2 regions of the Nocardiopsis eucommiae genome follow, and region 2 is predicted to be linked to the other one. Evidence: predicted binding sites of a transcription regulator. Region 2 holds the regulator's gene; the other holds the start of a gene.
The links. Region 2 encodes LexA, which represses DNA repair genes until DNA is damaged. Its sites were predicted from a motif close to TCGAACANNTGTTCGA; they were not measured.

Region 1: a site for LexA is predicted at 5,875-5,890, ahead of uvrA (excinuclease ABC subunit UvrA). Genes of this name have one in related genera too.

The regions. Positions count from the first base shown of each region.
Region 1 covers NZ_CBDRIY010000010.1:140,042-148,371, reverse strand. Annotated here, with positions in the region: gene ACRWK8_RS08730 (copper transporter) at 1-714, shown strand, start outside; gene ACRWK8_RS08725 (hypothetical protein) at 798-1,706, shown strand; gene murJ (murein biosynthesis integral membrane protein MurJ) at 1,703-3,313, shown strand; gene ACRWK8_RS08715 (glycosyltransferase family 4 protein) at 3,310-4,392, shown strand; gene ACRWK8_RS08710 (TerC family protein) at 4,785-5,807, shown strand; gene uvrA (excinuclease ABC subunit UvrA) at 6,156-8,330, shown strand, end outside.
Region 2 covers NZ_CBDRIY010000001.1:68,905-77,234, reverse strand. Annotated here, with positions in the region: gene ACRWK8_RS00360 (vitamin B12-dependent ribonucleotide reductase) at 1-1,786, opposite strand, end outside; gene nrdR (transcriptional regulator NrdR) at 1,917-2,399, opposite strand; gene lexA (transcriptional repressor LexA) at 3,087-3,740, shown strand; gene ACRWK8_RS00345 (alpha/beta hydrolase family protein) at 3,791-4,876, shown strand; gene ACRWK8_RS00340 (hypothetical protein) at 5,056-5,733, opposite strand; gene ACRWK8_RS00335 (hypothetical protein) at 5,730-6,311, opposite strand; gene leuS (leucine--tRNA ligase) at 6,430-8,330, opposite strand, start outside.

The DNA.
Region 1 (8,330 bases), on a different contig from region 2:
AACCCCTACGACAAGGCCGGAACAGCGCTCGGACACGCGCTGGCGGTCCCGTCCGAGGCCGACACGGAGACGGAGGGCGCCGAGGGCTCCGAGGACGCTGGCGGGTCCGAGGACTCCGAGGGCCGGGACGAGGAGAGGTCCGACGACTCCGAGGACGGGGCCGAGAGCCGGAGCCAGAGTGAGGGCGACGGTGACCGGGACACCGGCCACGACGCGGCCGCCGTCCTGTCCGCCTTCTCCGAGGGCGGGCTCCTCACGGTCGAGGGGTCCCCGGCGGAGTCGGCCGACACCGTGGTCGTGGTGGCCCCGGCCGCCAACGCTCCCGAGGAGGACCAGGAACGCGTCAACACCGCACTGACCAGCTTCACCGCGGCCCTGCACCAGCAGGTCGGCCCCACACTCCTCGCCGGGGGAGCCGACTCCGGCCGTCCGGGCGGTGTGATCGCCCAGGCACGGGCCCAGGAACGGACCCATGCCACGGTGGACGTGGCCGGGCGACCCACCGGTGATGTGGTCGCCGTCCTCGCCCTGGCCGACTCCCTCGGCGGTTCCGGCTCCCCGTACGGCATCGGTGAGGGTGTGGTCGGCTTCCTGCCCGACCCGCTGCCCGGGCCGGTCGAGACCGCCGAGACCGAGGCGGACACCGACGCCGAGGCGGCGGCGGGGTCCGGCAACGACGAGGCCCGCCGCAAGGCGCCCCGGAGCGGAGAGTGAGGCCCGTGCGCACGACCGCCACGGCCCGGACCTCCGCCGCCTCCCAGGTGGTCCGCGGGCTGACCGGCGCCGCCCTCGGCGCCCTGGCCGCCCGCTCCGCCTACACGGTGCTCAACCGGGTCGGCGACCGGTCCCCGGCCTGGCGGCGCGTCAACTTCCGGGGCCGCACCGTCACCCTCCAGGAGGGCCCGGCCCTGGCCTCGGGCGTGTGCGCCGCCTGCGTGCTCGCCCCCGGCCTCACCCCGCGCGTGCGCGCCGCCGCCTCCCTGGCCGCCGCGTCCTCGGCCGCCTTCGGCGCCTACGACGACCTGGCCGGGAACACGCGGGCCAAGGGGCTGCGCGGACACCTGGGCGCGTTGGCCCACGGTGAGGTGACCACCGGCGCGGTCAAGATGGCCGGGATCGGCGCCACGGGGCTGGCCTCCGCGTATCTGCTGCGCCGGGGACCGCTGGACACCCTGGTGGACGGTGCCCTGATCGCGGCCAGCGCCAACCTGGTCAACCTCTTCGACCTCCGGCCCGGACGGGCCGTGAAGTTCGCGCTGCTCGCCTCGGCACCCGCGCTGGCCTCCCCGGCCGCGCCGCTGCTGGGCCCGGTGCTGGGAGCCTCGGCCGCCCTGCTCCCCGACGAGCTGGCCGAACGCTCGATGCTCGGTGACGCCGGGGCCAACGCTCTCGGTGCCGCTCTGGGCGTGGCCGCCGCCGCCCGTGCGCCGCGACCGGTCCGCCTGGCCCTGCTCGGCGCCGTGGTCGGCCTGACCCTGGCCAGCGAGCGCACCAGCTTCTCCCAGGTGATCGAGCGCGTCCCCGTGTTGAACCGGCTGGACCGGTGGGGACGCGCGGACTCCGGCTCCCACGGGGCCGGGCGCCCCACAGCCGACCACCCGTCCGGGCCCCCCGCACCGAACGGAGCCGGGCGGAGCACGGCCCGAGGCGGAGCGGAGCCCGTGCCGCGCGCACGGCGCTCCACCGCCGCACCGGCTCCGGGGTGACCCGCGGGGTCGCCACGGCGGCGGCGCTCATCGCGGTGGTCACCGTGGGCGCCCGCCTGGCCGGGTTCGGCCGCACCGTCGTCTTCTCCCAGACCGTGGGCGACACCTGCCTGGGCACCGCCTACGTCACCGCCAACCAGCTCCCCGCCGTGCTGTTCGAGATCGTCATCGGCGGCGCCCTGACCGCCATGGTCGTCCCCGTCCTGGCCGCCTCGGTGCGGCGAGGCGACCACGAGCAGGTCCGCCACACCGCCTCGGCGCTGGTCACCTGGGTGCTGCTGCTCTCCCTGCCGTTGGCCACGCTGCTGGCGCTCGTCTCGGTTCCGGCGATGACCCTGCTGCTGGGGGCGGGGGTCGGCTGCGACCACGCCGCGCTGGTCGGTCTGGCCGCCCGCATGCTCGTGGTGTTCGCGCCGCAGATCGTCTTCTACGGGCTCGCCGCGGTGCTCTACGGCGTGCTCCAGTCCCACCGCCGGTTCCTGGCCCCCGCGCTGGCGCCCCTGGTGTCCAGCCTCGTCGTCATCGCCGCCTACCTGGTGTTCGTGCCCCTGGGCGCCGACCACCGGCAGGACCTCGGCGCCCTGCCGGTCTCCGCCGAACTCGTGCTCTCCCTGGGCACGACCGCCGGGGTGGTGGCGCTCTTCCTCACGGTGCTCGGCCCCGGCTGGGGGCTCGGGCTGCGGCTGCGCCCCCGCGTGACCTTCCCTCCCGGCGTGGGCGCGCGGGTGCGCGCCCTGGCCCTGGCCTCCCTGCTGCCGCTGGTGGCCATGCAGGTGAGCCTGCTGCTGTCGGTCGCCCTCGCCAACTGGGGCGGGGGAGCGGGCGCCTCCGTGCTCTACAGCTATGCCTGGGCACTGTTCACCCTGCCCTACGGGGTGATCGCCGTTCCCATCGCGACCAGTGCCTTCACCGCGCTGGCGGTGGCCGACGCCGAGGGGGACCGGGCCGGGTTCGACCGTCTGCTGTCGGGGAGCGCGCGGGCCTGCGTGGTGATCACCGCGGGGGTGGGGACGGCCCTGGCGGCGGCGGCCGGACCGCTGGCGGAGGTCTTCGCGCAGGTGGAACCGGCACCGCTGGAACGGGCCCTGCTGACCTACGCCCCGGGGGTGGTGGGTTTCGGTCTGGTGGCGCTGCTCAGCCGGGCGCTGTACGCGTCCCACCACGGGCGCTCCGCCGCCACCGCGCAGATCGTGGGATGGCTGGTGGTGATGGCGTGCGCAGTGGGGCTGGTGTGGTCGCTGCCACCGGGATGGTCCATCGCCGGGCTGGGCGCGGCGAGCACCACGGGACTCAGCCTGGCCGCCGCCCTGTTGTGCGCGGGGGTCGCGCGGGTCCACGGGGGCGGCGCGCTGTCCGGGCTGGGCCGATCCCTGTGGGCGGCGCTGGTCGCCGGCTGCGCGGGGTGGCTGGCCGGGCGGGGGGTGGCCACGGAGCTGGTCCGGGTCCTGGGAGACGGGATCGGCTGGACGGTGCTCGTCGCCGTCGCGGCGGGGTGCGCGGCGATGGTGGTCTTCGGCGGGGCGGCGGTCCTGGTGGACCGCTCCGCGCTGCGCACGGTCGTGGACCGTGCTCGGAACATGCGTCAACGAGGGAGGGAGTCACGGTGAACGGCAGGATCGCGTTGGTCGTGGGGACGGTCAGCGGCGGGGTGGGACGCCACGTGCGCTCACTGGGTGAGGGGCTGGTGGGCCGGGGGTTCCGGGTGGCGGTGGTCGGACCGCCCTCCGCCGACCGGGAGTTCGGGTTCTCGTCACTGGGCATGCGCTTCTCCCCGGTGCCGATCGGGCCCTCGCCCGCGCCGGGCGACCCCGGGGTGGTGCTGCGGTTGAACGCGCTGCTGCGCGGGGCGGACGTGGTGCACGCGCACGGACTGCGGGCCGGGGCCCTGTGCGCCCTGGCGGGGGCCCGGCCGCTGGTGGTCACCGCGCACAACGCCCCGCCCGTGGTCGGCGGGGTCCTGGGCGCGGTCTACCCGGTGCTGGAGCGGATCGTGGCCCATCGCGCGCAGGTGGTCCTGGGGGTCTCCGGTGACCTCGTGCGCAGACTCGCGGCGGCGGGGGCGAAGGACGCCCGGATGGCGGTGGTGGCCGCCCCGGAGACGGGCAGGCCGCTGAGGGGGCGGTCGGAGACACGGGCCGACCTGGCGGTGGAGCCCGACCGTCCGCTGCTGCTGACGGTGGCCCGGCTCGCGGAACAGAAGGGACTGGACACCCTGCTGGCGGCGGCGCCGGCGATCGCGGACCGGACACCCGAACCCGTGGTGGCCATCGCCGGGGACGGCCCGCTGTGGGGTGAGCTGCACGACGCCGCCGCCGGGATGCCGGGGGACGTGCGCATGCTCGGGCACCGCTCCGACGTGGCGGACCTGCTGGCGGCGGCGGACGTGTTCTGCCTCACGAGCCAGTGGGAGGGGCCCTCGCTGGTCATCATGGAGGCGCTGCGGGCCGGTCTGCCGGTGGTCTCCACCCGTGTGGGCGGCATCCCCGACCTCTACTCGGGGACGGTCCTGATGGTGCCGCCCGGCGACCCGGCCGCCTTCGCGTCGGCGGTCGGTCGGGTCCTGGACGACCCCGACCTCGCCGCCGACCTGCGGACCCGTTCCCGGGAGGCCGCCCGCAGGCTGCCCTCGGAGGAGGACGCGGTGGAGGCGGCGTGCTCGGTGTACAAGTCGGTGGCGCGCTGGTGAGCGTGGCGGTCCGCCCCATCCGGGCCGTGGACCGGACACGCCGCGCCCGGGCCCGGACGGTCGCGGCGCGGCATGTCCGACGGGTGTGAAAGACGTGTCTCCGGGGAGGGGTGCGTACCGCCGCGTGGGTGACTTCCCCGGAGAGGATTTCGATGCCATGCTGAGTACCGGCTCGGATGGCGTAACCTGTTCTGGTGCGCTCTACGCGCCTGCGTCACCTGCTTCACCACGTGAGGGGAGTATCCCTGTCGCGGCGGTGCCGTCATCACGGAGTACAACGGCGTGCTCCCGGTTCCGTCGGTTCACGTCCTCGGACGTGAGCGGGAGAGACCTCCGGTTATCTGCTGTGCGTGCAAACTGCTCGCGCGCACCGACCGGAGGAGAATCCGTCAGTGAACGTTCCTTTGTGGGTCTGGGCCGCCACCATCGCGGCCATGGTGCTGATCCTCGCCCTGGACCTGGTGATCGTCGACCACCCGTGGAGCAAGACCAAGGGTCCCAAGGAGTTCGGGATCAAGCAGGCCTCCTGGTGGGCCGTCTTCTACATCGGCATCGCCATCGTGTTCGGCTTCGGGGTCATGTACTTCGGCAGCCCGACGTCGGGCGCCGAGTACTTCGCCGGGTTCGTCACCGAGAAGAGCCTGAGCATCGACAACCTCTTCGTGTTCTACCTTCTGATGACCGCGTTCGCGGTCCCGAAGAAGTACCAGCACGAGGTCCTGCTCGTCGGCATCGTCATCGCGATCGTCATGCGCGGCTTCTTCATCGTGCTGGGCGCGCAGGTCATCAACGCCTGGAGCGAGGTCTTCTACCTCTTCGGCGTCTTCCTCATCTACACCGGTTACAAGATCGTCCGTGACCACGTGAAGGGCGACGAGGAGGACAAGGACTTCACGCAGACGCCCGTCGTGCGCCTGGTGAAGCGCTTCTGGCCGGTGACCAAGGACTACCACGGCGCCAAGCTGACCGTGAAGCTCGACGGCCGCCGCCACGTGACCCCGATGCTGCTGGTGATCGTCGCGATCGGCGTCATCGACCTCGTCTTCGCCGTCGACTCCATCCCGGCCATCTTCGGCCTGACGCAGGACGCCTACATCGTCTTCACCGCCAACGCCTTCGCCCTCATGGGCCTGCGCCAGCTGTACTTCCTGCTGGCCGGACTGATGGACCGCCTGGCCTACATCAGCTGGGGCCTGTCCGCGATCATGGTGTTCATCGGCGTGAAGATGATCCTGCACGCGCTCCACGAGAACGGCGTGCACGTCATCGACATCGGCATCGGCACCTCGCTCACCGTGATCCTGGGCATCATGACCATCACCATCGTCGGCAGTCTGATCAAGTCCGGCGTCGACCAGCGCCGCGAGGCCGAGGTCGAGGGCAAGGACGAGGACGCCACGGCCGACCGCTCCTGACCCCGAACCGCCCCGTTCCCGGACGTTTCCGGAGTCCGCTCCGGGCAACCGCGGAAACCCACCTCGTTCGAACGGTTGTTCGTTTATAGTGGTGGTGTCCCGACGCACACGCGTCGGGGCACCACCATTTTCGCGTGGCGGAAGAAACCGCCCCGGGTGATCGTTACTGTGGTCGGACGGGGTGTCGCGTCACCATTCCCCGACATCCCCTGAGCGGCCCGGTTCCGGAGCCGCGGCGGCCCCGCGGGGGTCCGCGACCGCCTCAACGCGAAGCCATACACGGGTCCACCGACGTCACTTCGACGTGGTCCGCGTCCTGTGCGTCAGAGCCGAAGGATGTCTCACTCGATGGTCGAACAACTCGTGGTCCGTGGAGCACGGGAGCACAACCTCAAGGACGTGTCGCTGGACCTGCCGCGCGACTCCATGATCGTGTTCACCGGCCTGTCCGGTTCGGGCAAGTCCTCGCTCGCCTTCGACACGATCTTCGCCGAGGGCCAGCGCCGCTACGTCGAGTCCCTCTCCGCGTACGCCCGCCAGTTCCTGGGTCAGATGGACAAGCCCGACGTCGACTTCATCGAGGGGCTGTCCCCGGCGGTCTCGATCGACCAGAAGTCGACCAGCCGCAACCCGCGGTCCACGGTGGGCACCATCACCGAGGTCTACGACTACCTGCGCCTGCTCTGGGCCCGCGTGGGCGTTCCGCACTGTCCGGAGTGCCACCGCGAGATCGCCCGGCAGACGCCGCAGCAGATCGTCGACCGGGTCATGGAGATGACCGAGGGCACCCGCTTCCAGGTGCTCGCCCCGGTCGTGCGCGGCCGCAAGGGCGAGTACGTCGAACTCTTCAAGGACCTCCAGTCCAAGGGCTACACGCGCGCCGTCGTCGACGGCCAGGCGGTCCGGTTGGACGAGGCGCCCAAGCTCGGCCGCTACGACAAGCACGACATCGCCGTGGTCGTGGACCGCCTCGCCGTCAAGCCCGGCGCGAACGGGCGGCTCACCGACTCGGTGGAGACCGCGCTCAAGCTGGCCGGCGGCACCATCGTCCTGGACTTCGTGGACCTGGAGAGCGACGACCCCGAGCGGGAGAAGGTCTTCTCCGAGCACCTCTACTGCCCCTACGACGACCTCTCCTTCGAGCAGCTCGAACCGCGCTCCTTCTCCTTCAACGCGCCCTACGGCGCCTGCCCCGACTGCTCCGGCCTGGGCACCCGCATGGAGGTCGACGCGGACCTGCTGGTCCCCGACCCGGAGAAGACCCTGGCCGAGGGGGCCATCGCGCCCTGGTCGGGCGGGCCCAACGGCGGCTACTGGGAACGCATCCTCAAGGCGCTGGGTGAGGCCGTGGGGTTCGACACCGACACCTCCTGGGAGCGGCTGCCGCGCCGCGCGCGCAAGGCGATCCTGGAGGGCCACGACACCCAGGTCCACGTCAGCTACCGGAACCGGTACGGGCGCAACCGCTCCTACTACACGGAGTTCGAGGGCGTGATCCCCTGGGTGAAGCGCCGCCACTCCGAGGTGGAGAGCGACCACACCCGCGAGCGCCTCGAGGGCTACATGCGCTCGGTGCCGTGCCCCACCTGTGACGGCACCCGGCTCAAGCCGGTCGTCCTCGCCGTGACGGTCGGCGGTAAGTCGATCGCGGACGTCGCCTCCATGGCGCTCGGCGAGAGCGCCGCCTTCCTGGCCGGGCTCCGGCTCTCCGACCGTGACATGGTCATCGCCGCGCAGGTGCTCAAGGAGATCAACGCCCGGCTGGGCTTCCTGCTGGACGTGGGGCTGGACTACCTGAGCCTGGCCCGCTCCTCCGGGTCGCTCTCCGGCGGCGAGGCCCAGCGCATCCGGCTGGCCACCCAGATCGGGTCCGGTCTGGTGGGCGTTCTGTACGTCCTGGACGAGCCCTCCATCGGCCTGCACCAGCGCGACAACGCCCGGCTGCTGGAGACCCTCCAGAGACTGCGCGACATCGGCAACACGCTCATCGTGGTCGAGCACGACGAGGACACCATCCGCGCCGCCGACTGGGTCGTGGACATCGGTCCCGGCGCGGGCGAGCACGGCGGGCACGTCGTGGTCACGGGCATCGTGGACGAGCTGCTCACCTCGTCCGACTCGCTGACCGGCGACTACCTGGCCGGTCGGCGCGCGATCGAGCTCCCGTCCGAGCGGCGCCCGCTGACCAGGGGGCACGAGCTCGTGGTCCGGGGTGCGCGGGAGAACAACCTGCACGGCATCGACGTGTCGTTCCCGCTGGGCGTGTTCACGGCGGTCACCGGTGTGTCCGGTTCGGGCAAGTCCACCCTGGTCAACGAGATCCTGTACAAGGCCCTGGCCAAGGAGCTCAACGGGGCGCGCGACGTGCCCGGCCGCCACCTGCGGGTGAACGGGATGAACAAGGTCGACAAGGTGGTGCACGTCGACCAGAGTCCGATCGGTCGCACGCCGCGCTCCAACCCGGCCACCTACTCCGGGGTCTTCGACCACGTGCGCAAACTGTTCGCGCAGACCACCGACGCC
Region 2 (8,330 bases):
GCTCCTCCTTGTAGCCCAGGTTTCGCAGCGCCCGGGGGATCGCCTGGTTGACGATCCGCATGGACCCGCCGCCGACCAGTTTCTTGTACTTGACCAGCGAGAAGTCGGGCTCGATCCCGGTCGTGTCGCAGTCCATCATGAACCCGATGGTTCCGGTGGGGGCCAGGAGGCTGGCCTGGGCGTTGCGCCAACCGTGGCGTTCACCGGTCTCCAGGCACCGGGCCCACTCCCGGGTGGCGGCCTCGTGGACGGGTTCCTCCAGGGCCCCCACGGTGCGCAGGTCGTCGTTGGCGGCGGCGTGCTTGCGCATGACGCGTGTGTGCGCCTTCTCGTTGCGCCCGTATCCCTCGTAGGGGCCGACCACACCGGCCAGTTCGGCGCTGCGACGGTAGGCGGCGGCGGTCATCAACGAGGTGATCGAGGCCGCCACGGCCCGCCCGCCCTCGGAGTCGTAGGCGTGGCCGGTGGCCATGAGCAGGGCGCCCAGGTTCGCGTAGCCGATCCCCAACTGCCGGTACGCGCGGGTGGTCTCCCCGATCCGCTCCGTGGGGAAGTCCGCGAAGGTGATGGAGACGTCCATCGCGGTGATCACCAGTTCGACGAGGCTGGTGAACCCCTCGACGTCGAACGTGTCGTCCTCGCGCAGGAACTTCAGCAGGTTGACCGAGGCCAGGTTGCAGGACGAGTCGTCCAGACTGAGGTACTCACTGCAGGGATTGCTCGCGCTGATGCGGCCGGTCTCGGGGTTGGTGTGCCAGTCCTGGATGGTGCCGTCGTACTGGATGCCCGGGTCGGCGCACTCCCACGCCGCACGGGCCATCCGGTGGAAGAGCTCCTTGGCGTCGACGGTGGCGACGACGTCGCCCGTGGTACGGGAGGTCAGGCCGAACTCGGAACCGGTCTCCACGGCGCGCATGAAGGCGTCGGACACGCGGACGGAGTTGTTGGCGTTCTGGTACTGGACGCTGAACATGTCGTCTCCGCCCAGATCCACGTCGAAGCCCGCGTCGCGCAGGGCGCGGATCTTGTGCTCCTCACGGGACTTGGTCTCGACGAACTCCTCGATGTCGGGGTGGTCCACGTCGAGTACCACCATCTTGGCGGCCCGGCGGGTGGCGCCGCCGGACTTGATGGTCCCGGCGGAGGCGTCCGCGCCGCGCATGAAGGAGACCGGACCCGAGGCCGAGCCCCCGGAGGACAGCAGTTCCCTGCTGGATCGGATACGCGACAGGTTCACGCCCGCGCCGGAGCCGCCCTTGAAGATCAGCCCCTCCTCCTTGTACCAGTCCAGGATCGACTCCATCGTGTCGTCCACGGAGAGGATGAAACACGCGGAGACCTGGGCCCTGGACGAGGTTCCGACGTTGAACCAGACCGGCGAGTTGAAGCTGAACAGCTGGTGGGCCAGGGCGTACTTGAGTTCGTGGTCGAAGACCTCGGCGTCCTGCCCCGTGGCGAAGTAGCCGTGCTCGCGTCCGGTGCTCGTGTACACGTCGACGACCCGGTCGATGAGCTGCTTGAGGCTGGTTTCGCGTTCCGGAGTGCCGACGGCCCCGCGGAAGTACTTGCTCGCCACGATCTGGGTGGCGTTCACCGACCAGGTGGTGGGGAACTCGACGCCGCGCTGCTCGAAGTTGACGGTGCCGTCGCGCCAGTTGGTCATGACGACGTCGCGGAGTTCCCATTCGAGGGTGTCGTAGGGATGGACGCCCTCGGTGGTGTTGACCCGGCCGACGCGCAGGCCCCCGCCCTCGCGCCTGGTCGTACCGCTCGTCTTTCGCGCCATGGCGGCGCCTCCCCCGAAGGTCATGCGCGGACCCGGCGGTGACCGCGCGGACGTTCATGTGTTCGGGATGGTGCGGAGGTACGGTGTTCGCCGTGCTCCCGCCCACCTCGCGGTGGCGGTTCCGGGTTCCCTACCCGGTGGTGTCGACCGCGGGCTCCGCCTGGCCCTCGCGGTCCTCTCGCAGGCTGGCGATCTCGGCCTCGAAGTCCGCGAGGCTCTCGAACCCGCGGTAGACGCTGGCGAAGTGCAGGTAGGCGACCTCGTCCAGGTCACGCATGGGACCCAGGATGGCCAGGCCGATCTCGTGGGCGGGCACCTCGGCCACGCCGCGCCCCCGGATCTCCTCCTCGACCTGCTGGCCGAGCTTGGCCAGCGCGTCCTCGGAGACGGGGCGGCCCTGGCAGGCGCGGCGCACCCCGGCGATGATCTTGGTACGGCTGAAGGGTTCGGTGACCCCGGACCGCTTCGCCACCATGAGCAGGACCGTCTCCTGCGTGGTGAAGCGGCGTTCGCAGACGGGGCAGGTCCGACGGCGCCGGATGGCCGCGCCGTCGTCGGTGGACCTGCTGTCGATCACCCGGGTGTCCGGATGACGGCAGAACGGACAGTGCATCCCGGTTCACCTGGCTTTCCTGTACCCGACCAACAACCCTTGGAGTCTACTTAACCACAACTTATTGACCACGGCCCCCGCGTCAACACCAGATGTTGTGGTCGAACCTAGGCGCTCAGGCGGACACCCGCAACCCGGCCCACGGCGTGTCCCCAATCCGGCGGCGGAGGCCGCCAAGGAACGGGGTTCGAGGAGGTGGAAACGGGGGTGCGCGACTCCGGAAGCCGAATCCCAGGATAAGGGGGCGGGGACGCGCCGCCCGACGCCCGCCACACCGAACCGCCGACCGAATTCCCCTCCCCCCCGAGGCCGTGGAGCGACGGCGGGGCACGGCGAGACGAACCCCATACCGGATCCCGCATTCGACGGACAACGGCCACCGCACGCGTGTACACACATAAGTCCGGCCACCGGAAATCGGCGCGTGAAAACACAAAGGGAAATCCCTCCGCGACCCCGTCCACGGACTCTCGAACGCTTGTTTGATATCACCGTGTGCAACGACTAAAGTTGACCTTGATTTCACACCGGCTTCGCCGTCCGGTCCGCGTGGCCGGTGACCGGCCGCACACGCGCCCTGACCGAACCGAACACCGAGGAGGCCCGGCCGTGCCGGAGGAGAACCCCGGAGCCGTCGGCTCCGGACCCACCACCGTTCTTTCGCCCGTCGGCGAACCGGGCGCGTCCGTGCCCGACACCCCCAGGCTCACCGCGCGCCAGCAGAGTGTCCTCAACTGCATCCAGAGGTACGTCCGGGAACGGGGGTACCCGCCGTCCATCCGGGAGATCGGGGACACCGTCGGCCTGTCCAGCCCCTCCAGCGTGGCGCACCAGCTGAAGGTGCTCCAGCGCAAGGGGTACCTGCACCGGGACCAGAACCGGCCACGCGCCGTGGAGCTGCGGACCCCCGGCAGGGAGACCTCCCAGACCCTCACCCAGGAGGAGCTCACCGCCGACTCCACCAGGGCGGCCTCGGTCCCGCTGGTCGGCCGGATCGCCGCCGGTGGCCCGATCCTGGCGGAGGAGGCCGTGGAGGACGTCCTCGCGCTGCCGCGCCAGCTGGTCGGTGAGGGCCGCCTCTTCATGCTCACCGTGGTGGGCGACTCGATGATCGACGCCGCGATCACCGACGGCGACCTGGTGGTCGTCCGTCAGCAGCAGACGGCCGAGAACGGTGACATCGTCGCGGCGATGCTGGACGACGAGGCGACCGTCAAGGTGCTGCGCAGAGAGCCGGACGGGCACGTGTGGCTGATGCCGCGCAACGACGCCTACGAGCCCATCCAGGGTGACGAGGCCACCATCCTCGGCAAGGTCGTCACGGTCATGCGCAGGGTCTGAGCGCGGATCCCCGAAGCCGGGGGCGGTGGGTGGGCCGATACGCTGAGGACGTGTCGTCACCTGTCTCCGCCCCCGTGTCCCCCTCCCCGACCCGCGCCCTCCTGGCCGCGACCCTGGCCGCCGGGACGCTGCTGGTCTCCGCCTGCGCGCCCAGCGACGGCGGTGACGGGCCCGCCCTTCCCGGCGCCTCCGGGCAGGAGCGCGAGGTGTCCTTCGAGGGGGGCGGCTTCACGGTGCCCGGCACCTTCACCACCCCCGGGGGTGACGGGGGCACCGTCCCCGGGGTGCTCATCATCTCCGGTAGCGGCCCCACCGACCGGAACGGCAACGGCCCCGGGCGCCCCGAGGCCAACACCAACCTGAACCTCGCCCGTGTGCTGAGCGGGGCCGGTGCGGCGTCGCTGCGCTACGACAAGTTCGGCAGCGCCGACCCGGACGCCATGAGCGAAGCCGAGGAGGAGGCCCTCGACCAGCCGGTCGACCCCCTGGTCTTCGAGCGGCAGATGGCCGCCGCCTACGCGGAACTGGTCGCCCAGCCCGAGGTGGACCCCGAGCGCACCGTCATCCTGGGCCACAGCGAGGGCGCCCTGTTCGCCCTGCGCGCCCATGAGGTCCTCGACGCCGAACCGGCCCTGGTGCTGGCCGCCCCGCCCGGCACGCGCATGCTTGACCTGATCGACCGACAGCTGTCCGAGCAGGTCCGCACCGCCGAGGCCCAGGGCGGCGTCGGCGAGGTGACCGCCGCGACGATGCTCTCCGACCTGCGGGCGGGCCGGGCCGCGGTGCGCTCCGGCTCGGAGCTGCCCGAGACCGACTCCACCGGCCTGTTCGACGCGAACGGCGCGGACTACCTGGCGTGGATCGACTCCTTCGACCCGGTCGAGCTGGCCGAGGAGCTGCCCGGGGACACCCCGGTCCTGGTTCTGTGGGGCGACCGGGACGCCCAGGTCAACGAGGAGGAGATCGACCGGCTCATGACCGGTATGGACGGTGCCGAGCGGGTGGACCTGCCCGGCGCCGACCACATCCTGCGCGAGTACGACGACTCCCCCGGCGCCGCCGCCCTCGACGCGGACCGCGCCTTCTCACCCGACGTCACCCCGGCCCTGGAACGGTTCCTCGGCGGTCTGCGTTAGGCGGTCCCCGGACCGCGGGCCACCGGCCGGACTCGGTCGATCGCCCGGATCACCCGGGCGGGGACGCCCGCGAGGAAGTCCCGGCCGCCGGAGCGTTCCGCGACCGCGACGACGCCGGGCCGCCTCGCGCGTCGACGGCCGCTCCGCCGCCACCGGCGGGAGCATCCGCGGAACACGCCCTAGTCGTCCTGGTCGTCCCCGGAGGCGGGCAGCCGCTCGACGACGGCACGGGCGAGGACTTCGGCGTCCTCGGCCGCGACCGCCCCGTCCACGGACCCCACCGCGTCGTAGTCGGTGGCGGCGGTGTAGCAGGACTCGACGTACAGGTTGGAGACCCGCACGCCCACACAACCCACCTCGAACGCGCCCTCCTCCACCCACGTGAGGGCCTCGTCGCCCAGGCCGTCCACCGGCTGGGCGTCGTTCCCTCCCGCCGTGGAGCGCAGGGTGTCGGCGGCGGTCTCCTGGCCGCCCTCGACCGGGGCGGCGACCATGACCAGGGTGGCGGCGGAGGGCACGGACTCGCCCGCACCCTCGGGGGTGGCCCAACGGCACTGCCAACCGGTCCCGAAGGCGTCCTGGGCGGTGCCGACGGTCTCCTCGATCTCGCTCTCGTAGCCCGGCACGAGTTCCGCCAGGGCCTCGGTCTCGCCGACCCCGCACTCGGGCGCGGCCTCGAACTCGCCCTCTTCCACGCCGTTGCCCAGCAGGTACCAGGCGAGCCAGCCCGCGAGAGCCAGCACGGCCACGATCAGGACGACGAGCAGGGTGACGGCCAGGCCCCGGCTCTGCGGCGGTGCGGCACCGGGGTCCTCCGGCTGACCGAAGTGCCGGGGTTCGGGATACGGGCCGGTCACAGGGCCTCCCCCAGCTGGTCGGCGAAGGCCACGATGGTCTCCTCGGCACGGTCGAAGGCCACCGGGTCGTCCTCGTCCACGGCGGTGTAGGAGACGCGGACCAGCAGGTTGTCGGTGTGGAAGGCGAGCTCTGCGGTGCCGGGGACCTGGCCGCGCCAGACCTCGGCCTCGGCTCCCGACCCCAGAACCACGGACGCGCCGCGCGGGGGCACGAGCGCGGCCTGGGCCAGGGCGGCGGACGCGTCACCGGTCACGGTCGGCTCGGCGGAGGCGTCGGTGAAGCGCGCGGTCAGGTCCACCCTCAGGACCCCCTGCTGGTCACCCCCGAGCCCGGCCGTGGTCCACACGCACGCGGTGCTGTCACCGCCCGCCAGGGGGCCGCCGTCGTCCGACTCCAGGACCGCCCCGGGCAGCGCCTGGGCGACCGCGTGCTCGGGGACCACTCCGCACGGGGGCGCGGCGGTGTAGGCGTCACCGCCCCCGGGCTGGTCCGGGTCGCCCCCGGCGATCCAGAGGCCGCCTCCGACGGCGGCCGCGGAGACCACCACCGCGCCCGTCACCACGATCGCCGCCCGCACCCAGGGTCGTGGTCCAGCACCCGTCGCAGAGCCCACCCGGCCACCGCCTCCCAATCAGTTGTCACGCTCAAGGTAGAGGGCGGTGGTCGCCACCGCGACCACCGCCCCGCGCGACGGATCAACCGACGACGATGTTCACCAGCTTGGGCGCGCGGACGATCACCTTGCGCACGGTCTTGTCACCGATGAAGCCCTGGGCCTTCTCCGAGGCCAGCGCCAGGCGCTCCAGCTCGGCGGGGTCGATGTCGGGGGACACCGACAACTTGTCGCGAACCTTGCTCTGCACCTGCACCACGCAGATGACGGACTCCTGGACCACCAGCGCCGGGTCGGCCTCGGGCCAGTTGCCGACGGCCACCGAGCCGCTGTGGCCCAGCTTCTCCCAGCCCTCCTCCGCGATGTAGGGCGCGAACAGGGACAGGGCGACGGCCACGAACTCGGCCGCCTCGCGCACGGCCGGGTCGGCGGCGCCGGGGCCCGAGTCGATCGCCTTGCGGGCGGCCGACACCAGCTCCATGCAGCGGGCGATGGCGACGTTGAACCGCTTGTCCTCGACCAGCGCCGTGATCTGCTCGATGGAGCGGTGCGTGAAGCGGCGCAGGTCGGTGTCGCCGGTGGCCGGGTCGGCGCCGGGGACGCTGGCCGCTCCGGCCTCGCTCATCACGCGGTAGGCGCGGTTGAGGAACTTCTGCGCGGCGACCACGGACACGTCCGCCCAGTCGACGTCCTCCTCGGGCGGGGAGGCGAAGAGCATGGTCAGCCGGACCGCGTCCACACCGTAGGCGTCGATCTCCTTGCCCAGGTCGACACCGTTGCCCAGCGACTTAGACATCGCCCGGCCCTCGTTGATGACCTGGCCCTGGTTGGTGAGGCGGCGGAAGGGCTCGGTGAAGTCGAGCATGCCCATGTCGTACAGGACCTTGGTGAAGAAGCGCGCGTACATCAGGTGCAGCGTCGCGTGCTCCTTGCCGCCGATGTAGTGGTCGACGGGGCCCCACTTGTTGACCTCGTCGGTGTCGAAGGGGGCCGTGTCCAGGTGCGAGGAGACGTAGCGCAGGAAGTACCAGGACGAGTCCACGAAGGTGTCCATGGTGTCCGTGTCGCGCTCGGCCGGACCGCCGCAGGACGGGCAGTCCACGTGCAGCCACTCCTTGGCGGCGGCCAGCGGGGAGATGCCCTTGGGGGCCAGCTCGGCGCCCTGGAGGTCGGGCAGCGTGACCGGCAGCTGCTCGTCGGGGACGGCCACCTCACCGCACGAGGGGCAGTGGATGATCGGGATCGGGGTGCCCCAGTAGCGCTGGCGGGACAGCAGCCAGTCGCGCAGGCGGTAGTTGACCGTGGCGTCGCCGGTGCCGCGCTCGCGCATGATGCCGATGATGCGCTCGATGGCGTCGGTCTTCGTCAGGCCGTCCAGCGGGCCGGAGTCGCGCAGCACGCCCTCACCGGCGGTGGCCACGCCGGTCTCGGCGGGGTCGGCCTCGCCGGTCTCGACCACGACCCGCACGGGCAGGTCGAACGCGAGGGCGAAGTCCAGGTCGCGCTGGTCGTGCGCGGGGACCGCCATGATCGCGCCGTGGCCGTATCCGGCCAGCACGTAGTCGGCGGCCCAGACGGGCATGCGCTCGCCGTTGACCGGGTTGATCGCGTGGCGGCCCAGGAACACGCCGGTCTTGGGGCGCTCGGTGGTCTGGCGCTCGATGTCGGAGAGCTTGGCGACGTCCGCGCGGTAGGCCTCGAAGGCCTCGCGCTGCTCGGGCGCGCACAGGTCCTCGGCCAGGTCGGCGTCGGCCGCCACCACGAAGAAGGTGGCGCCGTACAGGGTGTCCGGGCGGGTCGTGTAGACGGTGACCGGCTCGTCGCGGCCCTCGATCTCGAAGTGCACGTCGGCGCCGCTGGAGCGGCCGATCCAGTTGCGCTGCATGGCCAGGATCTCGTCCGGCCAGCGGCCGTTGTCCAGCTGGTCCATGTCGTCCAGCAGGCGCTGGGCGTAGTCCGTGATCTTGAAGTACCACTGGTTGA